Regions from separate parts of the Kluyvera sp. NPDC087067 genome, predicted to be linked through region 4. Evidence: predicted binding sites of a transcription regulator. Region 4 holds the regulator's gene; each other region holds the start of a gene.
What was found. The regulator PurR, encoded in region 4, represses purine synthesis genes. The targets are predictions, from matches to a motif close to CANGCAAACGTTTGCNTG.
Positions count from the first base shown of each region.

Region 1: the regulator PurR is predicted to act here: its motif matches at 1,914-1,931, upstream of ACIPDS_RS14830 (NCS2 family protein).
Region 2: the regulator PurR is predicted to act here: its motif matches at 1,673-1,690, upstream of glyA (serine hydroxymethyltransferase).
Region 3: the regulator PurR is predicted to act here: its motif matches at 1,365-1,382, upstream of ACIPDS_RS16880 (NCS2 family permease).

Region 1 is NZ_JBIUZS010000005.1:230,303-234,668, reverse strand. Features, by position in the region: gene ACIPDS_RS14835 (AsmA family protein) at 1-347, opposite strand, end outside; gene ACIPDS_RS14830 (NCS2 family protein) at 468-1,859, opposite strand; gene gltS (sodium/glutamate symporter) at 2,144-3,346, shown strand; gene glpK (glycerol kinase GlpK) at 3,441-4,366, opposite strand, start outside.
Region 2 is NZ_JBIUZS010000008.1:192,627-196,992, reverse strand. Features, by position in the region: gene glnB (nitrogen regulatory protein P-II) at 1-237, shown strand, start outside; gene hmpA (NO-inducible flavohemoprotein) at 291-1,481, opposite strand; gene glyA (serine hydroxymethyltransferase) at 1,807-3,060, shown strand; gene ACIPDS_RS19125 (DoxX family protein) at 3,198-3,620, opposite strand; partial or broken gene ACIPDS_RS19120 (hypothetical protein) at 3,707-3,787, shown strand; gene chiQ (ChiQ/YbfN family lipoprotein) at 3,787-3,981, opposite strand; gene ACIPDS_RS19110 (3-phenylpropionate MFS transporter) at 4,183-4,366, shown strand, end outside.
Region 3 is NZ_JBIUZS010000006.1:276,017-280,382, reverse strand. Features, by position in the region: gene ACIPDS_RS16895 (YjcB family protein) at 1-91, opposite strand, end outside; gene soxS (superoxide response transcriptional regulator SoxS) at 347-676, opposite strand; gene soxR (redox-sensitive transcriptional activator SoxR) at 764-1,222, shown strand; gene ACIPDS_RS16880 (NCS2 family permease) at 1,606-2,955, shown strand; gene ACIPDS_RS16875 (Na+/H+ antiporter) at 3,150-4,366, shown strand, end outside.
Region 4 is NZ_JBIUZS010000001.1:696,436-700,801, reverse strand. Features, by position in the region: gene sodB (superoxide dismutase [Fe]) at 1-258, shown strand, start outside; gene ACIPDS_RS03385 (MFS transporter) at 336-1,502, opposite strand; gene ACIPDS_RS03380 (YnhF family membrane protein) at 1,663-1,752, opposite strand; gene purR (HTH-type transcriptional repressor PurR) at 2,047-3,072, shown strand; gene punR (DNA-binding transcriptional activator PunR) at 3,090-4,001, opposite strand; gene punC (purine nucleoside transporter PunC) at 4,113-4,366, shown strand, end outside.

The DNA of each region.
Region 1 (4,366 bases), on a different contig from region 4:
GGCGCATTTGACGGCGAGAGATTCAGCGTTCCGTCCTGCAATAAAATGGTATCGACATGCAGCGGGTCGGTTATCTGGCGCGAGCTCAGGCCGATATCAACATCTTTGGCAACCAGCGTTGCAGGTTTGCCATCACGGCCAAAGGTGACGTTTTTCAGCAGGATATGCGAAGGGGATGAGAAGCGATGATCCATCGCCTCAAAGGTGATTTGATAGGCACTGTTATCGCTAAGCCAGTGGCTCATCTGACGTGCGCCCCAGCGTGTTTGCAGCGCAAAGTAAAAGGCCAGTATCACCAGCAGCAGGGCGATCAGTAGCCAGATAAGCAGCTTTCCAAGAAATTTCATGATCTTCCATCCTGAGAAGGGCACATAAACCTGTTATGCATGATTTGTGCGCAATGCTCAAGGCAGGAATCGTTTAATTCGATGTCAGCGGCAGTGGACAAGGCCACTGCCGCTTGGGGCTTACTCTTTCTCTGGCGGGAAGACCAGGTTCAGAATAATTGCCGTGATCCCACCGGCGGCGATGCCGGAGGAGAGCAGATTTTTCAGCCAGTCCGGGGCGAACTGAAGGATTTGTGGCTGCTGGGAAACGCCAAGGCCGACGGCCAGTGACAGCGCGATAATCAGAATCGCGCGGCGATTCAGCGCTTCACGGGAGACAATACGAACACCGGAAGCGGCAATGGTGCCGAACATCACAAGCGTTGCGCCGCCGAGAACCGGTTCTGGAATATGCTGGACGAAGCCGCTTACCGCCGGGAACAGGCCGAGCACGATAAGCATCAATGCAACTACGAAACCAACGTAACGGCTGGCAACCCCGGTCAACTGAATCACGCCGTTGTTCTGCCCGAAGCAGGAGTTGGGGAAGGTGTTGAAGATGGCGGACACGCAGGAGTTAAGCCCGTTTGCCAGCACGCCTCCCTTGAGTCGCTTCATATAAAGCGGGCCGGAAACCGGCTGCTCAGAAACATCGGAGGTGGCGGTGATATCGCCAATGGTTTCAAGCGAGGTGATCATAAACACCAGCATCAACGGCAGCAGCAGGCTCCAGTCGATGCCCAAACCGTAGTAGAGCGGGGTTGGAACCATAATCAGACTGCCGTTGGTTGGCGCGGTATTCGCCGGCAGCATATCGAGCGCCCAGGCCACAAGGTAGCCTGCCGCCATCGCAATCACCAGTGAAGCGATGCGCAGGTAGGGATTACGCTGACGGTTAAGCAGAATGATAATCGCGAGCACCACGCCTGCCAGCAGCAGGTTTTTCGGTGCGCCAAAGGTGTTGTCCGCCATTGCCGCGTAGCCACCACCGATGGAAGTCAAACCCACCTGAATCAATGACAGGCCGATAATCATCACCACAACGCCCGACACCAGCGGGGTGATCACCCGGCGTGCCAGATGGAGCACACGGGATAAAGCCATTTCGGTGAAGCTCGCCAGCATCAACGTGCCGAACAGTGCCGCCATCATAGTAGGGACATCCGCGCCGCCGGTTTTCAGCGCCGTTCCGCCCATAATCAGCGGGGCGACAAAGTTGAAGCTGGTGCCCTGAATCGACAGCAGACCTGAGCCCACCGGGCCCCAGGCTTTAATCTGAATGATGGATGCCACACCGGAGGCGAATAACGACATGCTGATAATATGCTGGGTGTCCTGGGCGGGCAGCCCCAGTGCCTGGCAAATCAGTAGCGCGGGGGTGATCACCGCGACAAACATCGCCAGCAGGTGCTGAAGGGCGGCGAACAGGGTTTGCGGAAGCGGCGGGCGATCTTCCAGACGGTAAATTAATTCGCTGTTGTGCTTCTGCGCAACCGGTTGCGCATCGACGTGTTCGAGGGTGTTAGCGGACATCTTTTCAGGCCATCTCGTGTCGGAAAAGTGGCGATTTTAGCGGACTGGCTGGTAAAAGCAATCGGTTGCTTAGGTGTGCGACAAAATATTGCGGCAAATAACCTGATAAAACCTACGTATTAAGTGGGATGGGTTAACGAAATTGATGAGAAATAGTCCCTTTTTCTATCACTTTTTTCCTTTTCTTGCTTACACTTTGCGCCGACGCCTCATGATGAGGCGCTCACGACATCGGAAATTTGTCGCGTATGAATGGATCATGCGTTTAGTAAGGAGCTGCACTTATGTTTCATCTTGATACCTTATCAACGCTCGTCGCGGCAACGCTGGTGTTGCTGCTCGGACGACAGTTGGTCCAGAACGTCCCCTTCCTGAAGAAATACACAATCCCCGAACCCGTTGCGGGTGGCCTGCTGGTGGCGCTGGCATTGCTGGTGCTGAAGAAAAGCATGGGCTGGGAAATCGACTTTGATATGGGGTTAAAAGACCCGTTGATGCTGGCCTTTTTCGCCACCATCGGACTTAACGCCAACATTGCCAGCCTGCGTTCAGGCGGGAAAGTGGTGGGGATGTTCCTGGTTGTGGTTGTGGGGTTGTTGTTGCTGCAAAATGCGCTGGGCATCGGCATGGCGAAGCTGCTGGGGCTTGATCCTTTGATGGGTCTGCTGGCGGGGTCCATCACGTTGTCCGGTGGTCACGGTACCGGGGCAGCGTGGAGTAAATTGTTTATTGAGCGCTACGGTTTTACCAATGCCACCGAAGTGGCGATGGCGTGCGCAACCTTTGGTCTGGTGCTCGGTGGGTTGATTGGTGGCCCGGTGGCGCGCTATCTGGTGAAGCATTCTTCATCGCCAAACGGGACGCCGGATGACCAGGAAGTGCCGACCGCGTTTGAAAAACCGGACGTTGGGCGAGTAATCACCTCGCTGGTGCTGATTGAAACCATCGCGCTTATCGCCATTTGCCTGACGGTGGGTAAGGTGATTGCGCAACTGCTGATAGGGACGGCGCTTGAGCTGCCAACGTTTGTCTGCGTGCTGTTTGTTGGGGTGATCCTCAGTAATGGTCTGGCGCTGATGGGCTTTTACCGCGTCTTTGAACGCGCGGTGTCGGTGCTGGGCAACGTGAGTTTGTCATTGTTCCTGGCGATGGCGCTGATGAGCCTGAAGCTGTGGGAGCTTGCGGATCTGGCGTTGCCGATGCTGGTTATCCTCGCGGTGCAGACGCTTGCGATGGCGCTGTACGCTATCTTTGTCACCTATCGTTTGATGGGCAAAAACTACGATGCAGCGGTACTGGCGGCAGGTCACTGTGGCTTTGGTTTGGGCGCTACGCCTACGGCTATTGCCAATATGCAGGCCATAACCGAGCGTTTTGGCCCATCGCATACCGCGTTCCTGGTGGTGCCGATGGTGGGGGCGTTCTTTATTGATATCGTCAATGCGCTGGTGATTAAGCTGTATTTGATGCTGCCGATGTTTGGTTGATTGGATGCCCGTCCCGGCGTCGCTGCGCTCGGCCGGGCTACCGTAGATGCAGCCCGGGCGAGGCGTTTACGCCGACCCCGGGTAGGCTCGGTGATTACTCGTCGTGATCTTCCCACGCCAATGCGCGTTTCACCGCTTTCTTCCAGCCGCTGTAGCGATAGTTACGCTCGGTGGTTTCAATGCCTGGGCGGAACTCGCGCTCAATCACCGCTTTTTCCTGTAGCTCATCCAGATTCTGCCAGAAACCGACGGCCAGACCGGCGAGATAGGCTGCGCCCAGCGCCGTCACTTCGCGCACTTCCGGGCGCTCAACGCGCGTGCCCAGAATGTCGGACTGGAACTGCATCAGGAAGTTGTTGGCGACCGCGCCGCCATCCACGCGCAGGGCGTGCAGACGAATGCCGGAGTCAGCCTGCATTGCTTCCAGCACATCGCGCGTCTGGTAGGCGATAGATTCCAGCGTTGCGCGGATGATGTGGTTTGAATTCACGCCGCGCGTCAGGCCGAAAATCGCCCCGCGCGCATACGGATCCCAATACGGTGCGCCAAGGCCGGTAAAGGCTGGCACCACGTACACGCCGTTGGTGTCTTTCACTTTGGTGGCGAAGTATTCGGAGTCGAACGCATCGCTAATCAGCTTCATTTCGTCGCGCAGCCACTGAATGGATGCGCCCGCCATAAACACCGCGCCTTCCAGCGCATAGTTCACTTCGCCACGCGGGCCACAGGCAATGGTGGTCAGCAGGCCGTGGCTTGAGGCCACCGCTTTTTCACCGGTGTTCATCAACATAAAGCAGCCGGTGCCGTAGGTGTTTTTCGCCATCCCTTCTTTGACGCACAGTTGGCCAAACAGCGCCGCCTGCTGGTCACCGGCAATCCCGGCGATAGGAATACGCGTACCGCCTTTACCACCAATGTTGGTCTGTCCGTACACTTCTGATGATTTGCGCACGTCCGGCAGCATGGCGCGCGGGATATCCAGCACCTCGAGCATCTTGTCATCCCACTCGAGGGTGTTGA
Region 2 (4,366 bases), on a different contig from region 4:
GGCTTTGGTCGTCAGAAAGGTCACACCGAACTGTATCGTGGCGCGGAGTACATGGTCGACTTCCTGCCGAAGGTAAAAATTGAAATCGTGGTGAGCGACGATATCGTCGATACCTGCGTCGACACCATTATCCGCACCGCGCAGACCGGTAAAATCGGCGATGGCAAAATCTTTGTCTTTGACGTCGCGCGCGTAGTCCGTATTCGTACCGGCGAAGAAGACGACGCGGCTATCTAATCCGCGTCGTGCGTGTGTAGGCCGGATAAGCGCAGCGCCATCCGGCATCACAATTACAGGACTTTATGCGGGCCAAAACACTCGTAATGAATGTTCTCGTTCTTCACCCCTAATCCCACCAGCTGTTTGGCGGCAAATTGCATAAAGCCTACCGGGCCGCACAGATAAAACTGCATTGCCGGATCGCTGATTGCACCTTCCACCCGATTCAAATCCATCAGACCTGTACTCTCGAACGCGCCTTTTGCCTTATCGACCGCGGTAGGTTCTCGATACCAGGTGTGCGCGGTGAAGTGAGGCAATGAACGCCCCAGCTCGCTGACTTCATCGGCAAACGCATGTACATCACCGTTCTCTGCCGCGTGGAACCAGTTAACCTGAGCGGTGTGGTGATTCTTCGCCAGCGTATCGAGCATTGCCAGCATCGGCGTCTGGCCCACGCCTGCGGAAATCAGCGTAACCGGCGTTTGGTCTGCCACATCCATAAAGAAATCACCGGCTGGTGCCGCCAGATGGACGGTATCGCCTTCGCGCGCGTGATTATGCAGCCAGCTGGAGACCTGGCCGCCATCTTCACGTTTCACCGCAATGCGGTAGCCTTTGCCGTCTGGCTTGCGGGTCAACGAGTATTGACGGATTTCCTGGAATTCAAAATCTTCTGGCTTCAACCAGACGGCCAGATATTGTCCGGGACGATAGTCAGCAACCGGCTGACCGTCGACCGGCTCCATCTCGAAGCTGGTAATCAGCGCGCTACGCGGCGTTTTCTTCACTATGTGGAACGCTCTGGTGCCTTCCCAACCGCCCGTTTTACTGGCGCTTTCCTGATAAATCTGCGCTTCACGATTAATAAACACGCCCGCTAGTACGCCGTACGCTTTGCCCCATGCATCCAGCACTTCCTGGCCCGGGCTGAACATCTCATCCAGCGTCGCCAGCAGGTGAGCGCCTACGATGTCGTATTGCTCAGGTTTAATCTGGAAGCTGGTGTGCTTCTGGGCAATTTTTTCGACCGCTGGCAGCAGGGCTGGCAGGTTTTCAATATTGCTGGCGTAAGCGGCAATGGCGTTGAACAGCGCTTCACGCTGGTCGCCGTTGCGCTGGTTGCTCATATTGAAAATCTCTTTCAGTTCCGGGTTATGGGCAAACATCCGGTCATAAAAGTGGGCGGTAAGTTTTGGGCCGGTTTCGACCAGAAGTGGAATGGTGGCTTTTACGGTGGCGATGGTTTGAGCATCTAGCATGGCAGGCATCCTTTAAATGTTATCTATTGTTGCATGTTAAATGCATCTTATAAAAATACCCCCGCTTTGTAAATGGTTCTTTGTCATATTGCGTTAATGCAGTTACAACATGAATTATTCACATCACAATCCTGAAAAGAAATCCGTATGCCTGTGGAAGGTCTTTATTCCTCAACCCCTTGTATGGCTTGGAGGTAAACGTTTGCGTAATTTCGTTTGTCAAGACCTGTTATCGCACAACTAATCAGTTATACTGTTCGCCGTTGTCCCACAGGACTGCCTTTTTCAGGTCAAATTTTATTGTTAGCTGAGTCAGGAGATGCGGATGTTAAAGCGTGAAATGAACATTGCCGATTATGATGCCGAGTTATGGCAGGCTATGGAGCAAGAAAAAGTACGTCAGGAAGAGCACATTGAACTGATCGCCTCCGAGAACTACACCAGCCCGCGCGTCATGCAGGCGCAGGGCTCTCAGCTGACCAACAAATATGCTGAAGGTTACCCAGGCAAGCGCTACTACGGTGGTTGCGAATACGTTGATATCGTTGAGCAACTGGCTATTGATCGTGCCAAAGAACTGTTTGGCGCAGACTACGCTAACGTCCAGCCACACTCCGGTTCCCAGGCTAACTTCGCGGTTTACACCGCGCTGCTGCAGCCGGGCGATACCGTTCTGGGGATGAACCTGGCGCAGGGCGGTCACCTGACCCACGGTTCCCCGGTTAACTTCTCCGGTAAGCTGTATAACATCGTGCCTTACGGTATCGATGAATCCGGTAAGATTGACTACGAAGACATGGCTAAGCAGGCGCAGGAACACAAGCCGAAAATGATCATCGGTGGTTTCTCTGCTTATTCCGGCGTGGTTGATTGGGCAAAAATGCGTGAAATCGCTGACAGCATCGGCGCATATCTGTTCGTGGATATGGCACACGTTGCCGGTCTGATTGCCGCAGGCGTCTACCCGAACCCAGTTCCACACGCTCACGTTGTGACCACCACCACTCACAAAACCCTGGCGGGCCCACGCGGTGGCCTGATCTTGGCAAAAGGTGGCGATGAAGAGCTGTACAAAAAACTGAACTCCGCCGTGTTCCCAAGCGCGCAGGGTGGCCCACTGATGCACGTTATCGCGGCAAAAGCGGTGGCGCTGAAAGAAGCGATGGAGCCAGAGTTCAAAGTTTACCAGCAGCAGGTAGCGAAAAACGCCAAAGCGATGGTAGAAGTGTTCCTGAACCGTGGTTACAAAGTGGTTTCTGGCGGTACTGAAAACCACCTGTTCTTGCTGGATCTGGTCGACAAAAACCTGACCGGTAAAGAGGCCGATGCCGCACTGGGCCGCGCAAACATTACCGTCAACAAAAACAGCGTACCAAACGATCCTAAGAGCCCGTTTGTCACCTCCGGGATCCGTATCGGATCGCCTGCGGTAACACGTCGTGGCTTTAAAGAAGCGGAAGTGAAAGAGCTGGCTGGCTGGATGTGCGACGTGCTGGACAACATCAATGATGAAGCCAACATTGAGCGTATCAAAGCGAAAGTGCTGGATATCTGCGCACGCTTCCCGGTTTACGCGTAATCGCTAACCGTAAGATGCAAAAAAGGCCGCGAAAGCGGCCTTTTTTATGGCTTGTAAAATGTAGCCCGGGCAAGGCGTTTACGCCGCCCCCGGGGCTGTTCCCGGCGTCGCTGCGCTCGGCCGGGCTACTTTTTGTTTTAACGTCTATCCAGCGAAATTCTTCCCGGCCCGACAATCGCCAGCAGCAGGAAACCGCCTGCAATACTGATGTTTTTATAGAAGTTAATCATATTCGGCATCACCGCATCACCGGTCATATCCCAGTAATGGTGCCCGATAACGGCCGTCCCCAGGGTGTAGAAAACAAAAATCACCGCCAGCGGACGCGTAAAGAAGCCGAGGATTATCAGAATCACCGCCGGAACCTCCATCACAATGGCAATAATCGCTGCCAGCGAAGGCATCGGCGCGCCCGTTGATGCCATATATTGCACCGTCCCGTCGAAGTTGAGCATTTTGGGATAGCCGGAGAGGATAAACAGCAGCACGAGGGCGATACGCGCGATGAGCAACATGAGGTCGCGTGATGCGCCAAAATCAAAATAACGGATTGAGTTCATGTGAATGCCATTGGGTAAGTACGTGTGATTTAAACGTAATACACAATTTTACGAACCGCCACACCAGGCAAATAATTCCGTTTTCGGGATGGGCGCATGGCTTAACTTTGATGCCCGGTTATATGAATAATTTTAATACCGGGCAGGTGGTTTTTCGGCCAGACGCTCAGCGCGAGGCTTTGAGGATCGGATCGCACTTTGCGCTGCTGGCCTGACCGTTACCGCTGATGGACGCCTGAATACATTCCTGATAATCCAGCGATGAGACGGTTTCATTGCCATTGTGCGTCTGCGGCGACGGCGGGTTATTCGCGCAACCTGCCAGCGTAAAAATAACGATGAGAGAGAACAAAGATTTCATGCTTATTCCTGATTAGGGATATTCGTGCTGACAGTGTGCCCCGACGCCCAATAATGGGCAGTAACCAATTGTGCCTATGAATCGACGTGGTCGGCTGAGTAAAGGTGATGTACATCACATTTATTTGCTAAGCCAGAAGGTTAATGCTCATCAGAGTATGGTGTGAGTCAGTAAACTATCGTCTCCATAACGGGAGGACCCATGGTTTTGCACTCCACGCGCTGGCTGGCGCTCAGCTATTTTACCTACTTCTTTAGCTACGGTATTTTTCTGCCTTTCTGGAGCGTCTGGCTCAAAGGCGCGGGGCTAACACCTGAAACCATCGGAATGTTATTAGGCGCAGGGCTGGTGGCCCGTTTTCTCGGCAGTCTGCTTATCGCGCCGC
Region 3 (4,366 bases), on a different contig from region 4:
GTTGAATTTTCAGGGTACTGGCAATGAACATCAGTACTGCGCTGGTTAACGGCCAACGGAGCAGCGCGACGCCTGCGGTAATAGAAACCATGAAACCTTATCCTCAGAGATAAACAAGACATTGCCCTGACAGCGCGATGTTTACTGAGGCACGAGGCGCTCTGGCTATCTGAAGGCATCAAAATGAGATGAAACACTGTTTCTGTTTCATTCTATTTTGTGAACTATATCACGTTTGATGTTTTATTCACCAGAGGCAGGCGCAGGATTTTTGTCAGCTTATTCACTGCGTAAAACGGTGGGAAGGATGCTGTCGCGCCATGGGCAACGACAGCAAAAAGTAGAGTTAAGCGGAAATCTGGTGACGATACGCCGTTGGCGTGCGGTCGAACTCGCGGCGGAACACGCGGGAGAACGTCTGTTGCGAGACGTAACCCAGATCCATCGCGATATCAAAGATGGGGCGCTGGGTGGTGCGTAGCGCTTCCGCCGCAAGCAGCAAGCGCCGCTGACGAATGTAATCGCCCAGCGTTTGATGCATCACGGTGCGGAACATCCGTTGCAGATACCACTTCGAATAGCCGGATTTTTTGGCCACGATATCGATATTAAGCGGTTGCTCGATATGTTCATCTATCCATTCAATAAGCGTCTGAATAATTTCCCGATGGGACATAAGGCTCTCCCCGTTGTCTATTTTCGCGTCGATTTCTGTTCTGTGGGCGAGTATAATTCCTCAAGTTAACTTGAGGTAAAGCGGATTATGGAAAAAAAATCGACGAGAATAAAAACGCTGCTTTCGCCGGGTGAAGTAGCGAAACGAACTGGCGTTGCGGTCTCGGCGCTGCATTTTTATGAAAGCAAAGGGTTGATTCGTAGCACGAGAAACAGCGGCAATCAGCGGCGCTATAAGCGTGATGTCTTGCGTTACGTGGCGATTATCAAAATTGCCCAGCGGTTAGGGATCCCGCTCAGCACCATCGGGGAATCGCTGCGCGTTCTGCCGGAAAACCACACGCTGGGGCCAAAAGACTGGAAGCATTTTACGACCCAATGGCGCGAAGAACTCGATAAACGTATCCACGCCATGGAAGCGCTGCGCGACCAGCTGAACGGCTGCATCGGTTGCGGCTGTATGTCATTGCGCGACTGCCCGTTGCGTAACCCGGGCGATAAATTAGGTGAAGAGGGTACCGGCGCGCGTCTGTTAGAGGACGAATAACTTGCGACATTTATGCCACAGAAATGTTGCCATATTGCGCATTAACGATAACGTTTGCGCATGGGTTGGTGAATTCTTCATCGGCAATCGTTAATTTTGATAAAGCACGGCAAACTTCTGTTGAAAAAGAGGGTATAAAAGCCAGATAATCGTTTGCCTCGAATTTTCGGACGCATCTTACGTCGAAAACCACAGGCTCACCTCATTGCGCAAACGCACAAATGAGGAATTCCGATTATCGTTTTGTCTGCGCGGAGTTAATCGTTTGCTTTTTGTGGCTCCCCTATTGCCGCAATGTAGCACAAGGAGATGACGCTTAACTGGCAGTGGATGTTCCACCACGCAGACGAACGAATGATAAAAACTCTCAGGGGATGTTTTCTATGTCTACGCCTTCAGCGCGTACCGGCGGTTCGTTAGACGCCTGGTTTAAAATTTCTGCACGTGGTAGCTCCGTTCGTCAGGAGATTGTTGCCGGTCTTACGACCTTCCTGGCGATGGTGTACTCGGTCATTGTGGTTCCGGGTATGCTGGGTAAAGCGGGCTTCCCGCCAGCCGCGGTCTTTGTGGCGACCTGTCTGGTCGCTGGCGTGGGTTCGATCGTTATGGGGCTGTGGGCAAACCTGCCTTTAGCCATCGGCTGCGCCATTTCACTGACTGCCTTCACCGCCTTTAGCCTGGTGCTGGGTCAGCAGATTAGCATCCCGGTTGCTCTGGGTGCGGTCTTCCTGATGGGTGTGCTGTTTACCATTATTTCTGCTTCTGGGATCCGTAGCTGGATTTTGCGCAATCTGCCGCAGGGCATTGCGCACGGCACCGGTATCGGTATCGGTCTGTTCCTGCTGCTCATTGCCGCAAACGGCGTGGGGATGGTTGTTAAAAACCCGATTGAAGGTCTGCCGGTTGCGCTGGGCAAATTCGATAGCTTCCCGGTTATCATGACGCTGATTGGCCTGGCGATCATTATCGGACTGGAAAAACTGAAGGTGCCGGGCGGGATCCTGCTGACCATCATCGGTGTTTCCATTGTTGGCCTGATTTTCGATCCCAACGTGCACTTCTCTGGCATCTTCGCTATGCCATCCCTGAGCGATGACAACGGCAACTCGCTGATCGGTAGCCTGGATATCATGGGCGCCCTGAACCCTATCGTGCTGCCAAGCGTGCTGGCGCTGGTAATGACGGCGGTATTTGATGCCACCGGTACTATCCGTGCGGTGGCCGGTCAGGCAAATCTGCTGGATAAAGACGGCCAGATCATCAACGGCGGCAAAGCGCTGACCACTGACTCCCTGAGCAGCGTGTTTTCCGCAGTTGTCGGTGCGGCTCCAGCGGCGGTGTACATTGAATCCGCAGCGGGCACGGCGGCTGGCGGCAAAACCGGTTTAACCGCAGTGACCGTTGGCGTCTTGTTCCTGCTGATCCTGTTCCTCTCTCCGCTGTCTTACCTGGTTCCAGGCTACGCGACCGCTCCTGCGCTGATGTACGTCGGCCTGCTGATGCTGAGCAACGTGGCGCGCATCGACTTCAATGACTTCGTTGATGCCATGTCTGGCCTGATCACGGCGGTGATGATTGTGCTGACCTGTAACATCGTTACCGGCATCATGATTGGCTTCGCGACGCTGGTTATCGGTCGCGTGGTTTCCGGTGAATGGCGCAAACTGAACATCGGCACCGTGATTATTGCGGTGGCACTGGTTGTATTCTATGCCGGTGGTTGGGCGATTTAATCGACCATCGTTGTACAGAGAACCCGCCAACTGGCGGGTTTTTTGTTTGTCATCCTGAAGCAGTACGTACCAACACTTTTTTTCTATTTTCAGCCACTTCTTGTTTGCTTTTGCGTTACTCTGGAGACCGTATAATAAGAAGCACGACGCTTCATGTTTTGAATAATTGTGACAACGCAGCAAACAGGGAACGCATGGAAATATTCTTTACCATACTTATTATGACCCTTGTGGTTTCGCTCTCCGGGGTGGTGACACGCGTACTGCCCTTCCAGATCCCACTTCCTTTAATGCAAATTGCCATCGGTGCCATGCTGGCATGGCCGACATTCGGTTTGCATGTTGAATTCGACCCCGAACTGTTCCTCGTACTGTTCATCCCGCCGCTGCTGTTTGCGGATGGCTGGAAGACGCCCACGCGCGAGTTTATTGAGCACGGCAGGGAGATCCTCGGGCTAGCGCTGGCGCTCGTGCTGGTGACGGTCGTCGGGATTGGCTTCCTGATTTACTGGATTGTTCCGGGCATTCCGCTGATTCCGGCGTTCGCGCTGGCGGCTGTGCTCTCGCCAACCGATGCGGTTGCGCTCTCCGGTATTGTCGGTGAAGGGCGCATTCCGAAAAAGATCATGGGCATTTTGCAGGGTGAGGCGCTGATGAACGACGCCTCCGGCCTGGTGTCGTTGAAGTTTGCCGTCGCGGTGGCGATGGGTACGATGATCTTTACCGTTGGCGGCGCCACGGTTGAGTTCCTCAAGGTGGCGATTGGCGGCATTCTGGCGGGCTTTGTGGTCAGCTGGCTGTACGGTCGTTCCATGCGCTTTTTGAGCCGCTGGGGCGGTGATGAACCGGCCACCCAGATTGTACTGCTGTTCCTGCTGCCGTTTGCTTCCTACCTGATCGCTGAACATATCGGCGTTTCCGGTATCCTGGCGGCGGTGGCGGCGGGGATGACCATCACCCGTTCCGGCGTGATGCGCACCGCGCCGCTGGCCATGCGTCTGCGTGCGAACAGCACCTGGGCGATGCTGGAATTCGTGTTTAACGGCATGGTCTTCCTGCTGTTAGGTCTGCAACTGCCGGACATCCTGCAAAGCTCGCTGGTGGCCGCTGAGGCCGACCCGAATGTTGAAACCTGGATGCTGTTTACCGATATCATCCTGATTTATGCCGCGCTGATGGTGGTACGTTTTGGCTGGCTGTGGACGATGAGCAAATTAAGTCAGCGTTTCCTGAAAAAGAAACCGATGGAGTTTGGTTCGTGGACCACGCGTGAACTGCTTATCTCGACGGTTGCCGGGGTACGTGGGGCCATTACGCTGGCGGGTGTGCTGTCTATCCCGCTGTTGCTGCCGTCCGGTGACGTTTTCCCTGCGCGTTATGAGCTGGTGTTCCTGGCCGCGGGCGTGATTCT
Region 4 (4,366 bases):
GCACAATTTACTGATGCCGCGGTTAAAAACTTCGGTGCGGGCTGGACCTGGCTTGTGAAGAAGGCTGATGGCTCACTGGCCATCGTTTCGACCTCTAACGCGGGTACGCCGCTGACCACCGACGCAACGCCACTGCTGACCGTCGATGTGTGGGAACATGCTTACTACATTGACTACCGCAACGCGCGTCCAAACTATCTGGAGCACTTCTGGGCTCTGGTAAACTGGAAGTTTGTGGCTGAAAATCTGGCTGCATAAGTTGCAAAAAACCCGGCCATCTTCCGCCGGGTTTTATCCATTACGCAGAAGAGTTCCTCTTCTGCGTTTTTATAGACTTACTGACTCGCCAGCGCTTCTTCACCGCGACTGCGGCTACTCAATACCACCACCAACAACGCAAGCCCCGCCACGATTGCCCCCATCACCGGAACAAAGCTATAGCCCATACCGCCTGAAATCACGGCGCCACCGGCTACCGCGCCCAGCGCATTACCCAGGTTAAACGCGCCGATATTGACCGATGACGACAGGCCCGGAGCTTCATGCGCCACGCGCATCACGCGCATCTGTAGCGGAGGCACCACCGCAAAGGTTGCCGCCCCCCATACCACCATGCTCACCGCCGCCCCTAACTGCGTTTGCGCAAGGAACGGAATAGCCAACATGATAACCATTAACAGCAGCAAGAAACCTTTCAACGTTCCGCTCACGGAGCGGTCAGCGAATTTACCGCCCAGGTAGTTACCGATAGAGAAGCCCACGCCTATCAGCACCAGCATCAGGGTAATAAAACCTGACGAGGCATGAGTGATGGTGTGCAATACCGGAGAGATATAGGTATAGAGGGTAAACATTGCCCCTGCCCCCAGTACCGTGGTCAACAGCGCAGAGAGCACCTGCGGACGCACCAGCACAGACAGTTCGCGTTTCACATCCGGCTTCTCCCCCGCTCCACCTTTTGGCAGCGAGAACCACAGGCTTAAAATAGCGATTACGCCAAGCCCTGCGGTGGCCATAAACGACATACGCCAGCCGATGGTTTCTCCAAGCCAGGTTGCAGCAGGCACACCGCCGATATTCGCGATGGTCAGCCCCATAAACATGGTTGCAACCGCACTGGCCTGCTTGTGCTTTGGCACCACGCTTGCCGCAACCACTGAACCCAGGCCAAAGAAAGCACCATGGTTAAGGCTCGTGATAATACGCGACACCATTAAGGTGGTGTAGTCCGGCGAGAACGCCGACAGCACATTGCCGAGGGTGAAGATAGCCATCAGGAAAATCAGCGCATTACGGCGACCGCGATGCGAAAGCAACAGGGTCATTAGCGGCGCGCCTACCATCACACCAACGGCATAGGCGCTTATCAACATACCGGCGGCAGGAATGGAAACATCAACCCCTTTCGCGATAACCGGCAAAAGTCCCATCGGCGAGAATTCGGTGGTGCCGATACCAAAAGCCCCAATGGCTAACGCCAATAAAGGAAAATTCATTTTCATACAAAAGCTCCGCTAAGCCATACGCAGTACGCGGCATGACAACATGGGGCAAAAGCATGACAGCAATCACAGAAAAACAGAAGTGTACAAAACAGCAAAAGATTATTGCTATTTGGATAACAATAAAACGAGAGGGAGCGAATGCTCCCTCACAGGGGGATTAATGCAATATCGCGGTAAACGCCGCCGCGACGATCAGCGCGAGCGCAACGAAGGTAGTACCGAGTGACAACTTAAGGTCGGTGCTCATCAATTTTTCTCCTTTTGATTACCACAGTAAAACTGCGTTTAATCATTTTTGCACACTTAATCGCAAAAATCTTCACAGATTTAGCAGGATGATGGTTTTTGTTCTTCCACTTTGCGTCAGGATAAGTCAAAATTCGACGCTTATTTATAAGCGAACCGGCCATTGACCCCCTCCTGTCGTCCTGTATCGTTTTCCCGGCGAAATGCAATCTGCAAGATTGTACCAGGGTGTGTGAAGGCAAACGTTTTCCTTTCGGTATTTTCAGGGGCAGGCCAGGGTCTGGAGTGAGATGGAATGGCAACAATTAAAGATGTAGCGAAGCGCGCAAACGTTTCCACTACAACCGTATCACATGTTATTAACAAAACCCGTTTTGTCGCTGAAGACACGCGTGAAGCGGTATGGGCAGCGATTAAAGAGCTGCACTACTCGCCAAGCGCCGTCGCGCGCAGCCTCAAGGTTAACCACACCAAATCGATTGGTTTGCTGGCAACCAGTAGCGAGGCGGCTTACTTTGCTGAAATCATCGAAGCCGTTGAGAAGAACTGCTTTGAGAAAGGCTATACCCTGATCCTTGGCAATGCGTGGAACAATCTGGAAAAGCAGCGCGCGTATTTGTCAATGATGGCGCAAAAGCGCGTAGATGGCCTGCTGGTGATGTGTTCTGAGTACCCGGAATCGCTGCTGTCGATGCTCGAAGAGTATCGCAACATCCCGATGGTGGTTATGGATTGGGGTGAAGCCAAAGCCGACTTTACTGACTCAGTCATTGATAACGCCTTTGAAGGCGGGTATATGGCGGGTCGTTACCTGGTGGAACGTGGGCATCGTGATATCGGCGTTATCCCAGGGCCGCTGGAGCGTAACACCGGCGCGGGCCGCCTGGCAGGCTTTATGAAAGCGATGGAAGAGACGATGATTAACGTCCCGGCCAACTGGATTGTGCAAGGCGATTTTGAGCCAGAATCAGGCTATCGCGCAATGCAGCAAATCCTGTCCCAGCACCCTCGCCCCACCGCAATCTTCTGCGGCGGTGATGTGATGGCAATGGGCGCGCTGTGTGCAGCCGATGAAATGGGGCTTCGTGTTCCTCAGGACATCTCGCTTATCGGCTACGATAACGTGCGCAACTCTCGCTTCTTTACGCCTGCGCTGACGACGATTCACCAGCCAAAAGACTCGCTGGGCGAAACGGCCTTCAATATGCTGATGGATCGTATCGTCAGTAAGCGTGAGGAGTCGCAGTCAATTGAGGTCCATCCACGCCTCATCGAGCGCCGCTCCGTGGCTGACGGCCCGTTCCGCGACTATCGCCGTTAAGTCCCTATGCGGACGCCCTATTCCGGCGTCCGCAGCCATTCATCGTTTAACGTCTCACTGTCCCCTAAATACTCTAATAGCCAGCTTAGCGCCGGCGAGGCTTCGCTTTGCTGCCAGGTCAGGCAACAGGCGGCATCCGGGAACGGATTTTCTAAGGTTAAGGCGACCCACTCACCGCTATCAAGCCACGGCTGCGCCCGATGTCCGGGGATCATTGCCGCGCATAGCCCTGCGGAAATGCACGTTTCCGAAGATGCCCAATCGGGGACAACCACTCTTTTCTGGTTATCGAGAAGCCAGGTGGTGCGCTTAGGCAATGAACGAGACGTATCCTCAAGCACCAGTGAGGGCCAGTTGCGCAACACATCATCGCTGAGCGGCCCGTCCATTTGGGCGAGCGGATGGGCATGGGAAACCACACAATGCCAGTTAAGCATCCCCATATCACGAAAAGCAAAACGTCCGCCAATCGGGATAGCCTGGGTGGCACCAATCGCTAATTCCACGCGACCATCCGCCAGCGCGTCCCACACGCCGTTAAATACCTCCTGAAAAACGATAAGCTCGACATCGTTAAAATGACGATAGAAATCTACAATCATCTGTCGCGTTCGCGCCGGTTTAACGATGTTGTCTACCGCAATAGCCAGTTGCCCCCGCCAGCCGTTGGCAATCTGCTGACACTGTTGACGGGTGATCTGCATTTTTTTGATAACAGACCGTCCCTCTTTCAAAAACCAAACGCCCGCAGGCGTAAGTTCCACATCCCGATGGCGCCGTTCAAACAGCGGCACCGCCAGCCATTCTTCTAACTGGCGGACGGTATAGCTCACAGCAGAAGGCACGCGATGAAGCTCCTGCGCCGCCGCGCTAAAGCTACCGTTACGCGCCACGGCATCAACCACTTCCAAAGAATATTCAGACCACATTTTCTGCCTGCAAAAATTTTGAATCCATGACTCAAATATTAGCGTTTCACAACCACCAATGCACTCTCTACACTCTGCGGCATTGTTTATTGATGATAGAAAGGTCGTATTATGCAACCGGGGAAAGGATTTTTAGTCTGGCTAGCAGGGCTGAGCGTGCTGGGTTTTCTGGCAACAGATATGTATTTGCCGGCCTTTGCGGCCATTCAGGAAGACCTGCAAACGCCGGCCTCCGCCGTGAGCGCCAGCCTCAGTCTGTTCCTTGCAGGCTTTGCGGTTGCCCAGCTGTTATGGGGGCCGCTGTCTGACCGTTATGGGCGTAAGCCTATTTTGCTGACCGGTTTAACTATTTTTGCCGTGGGTTG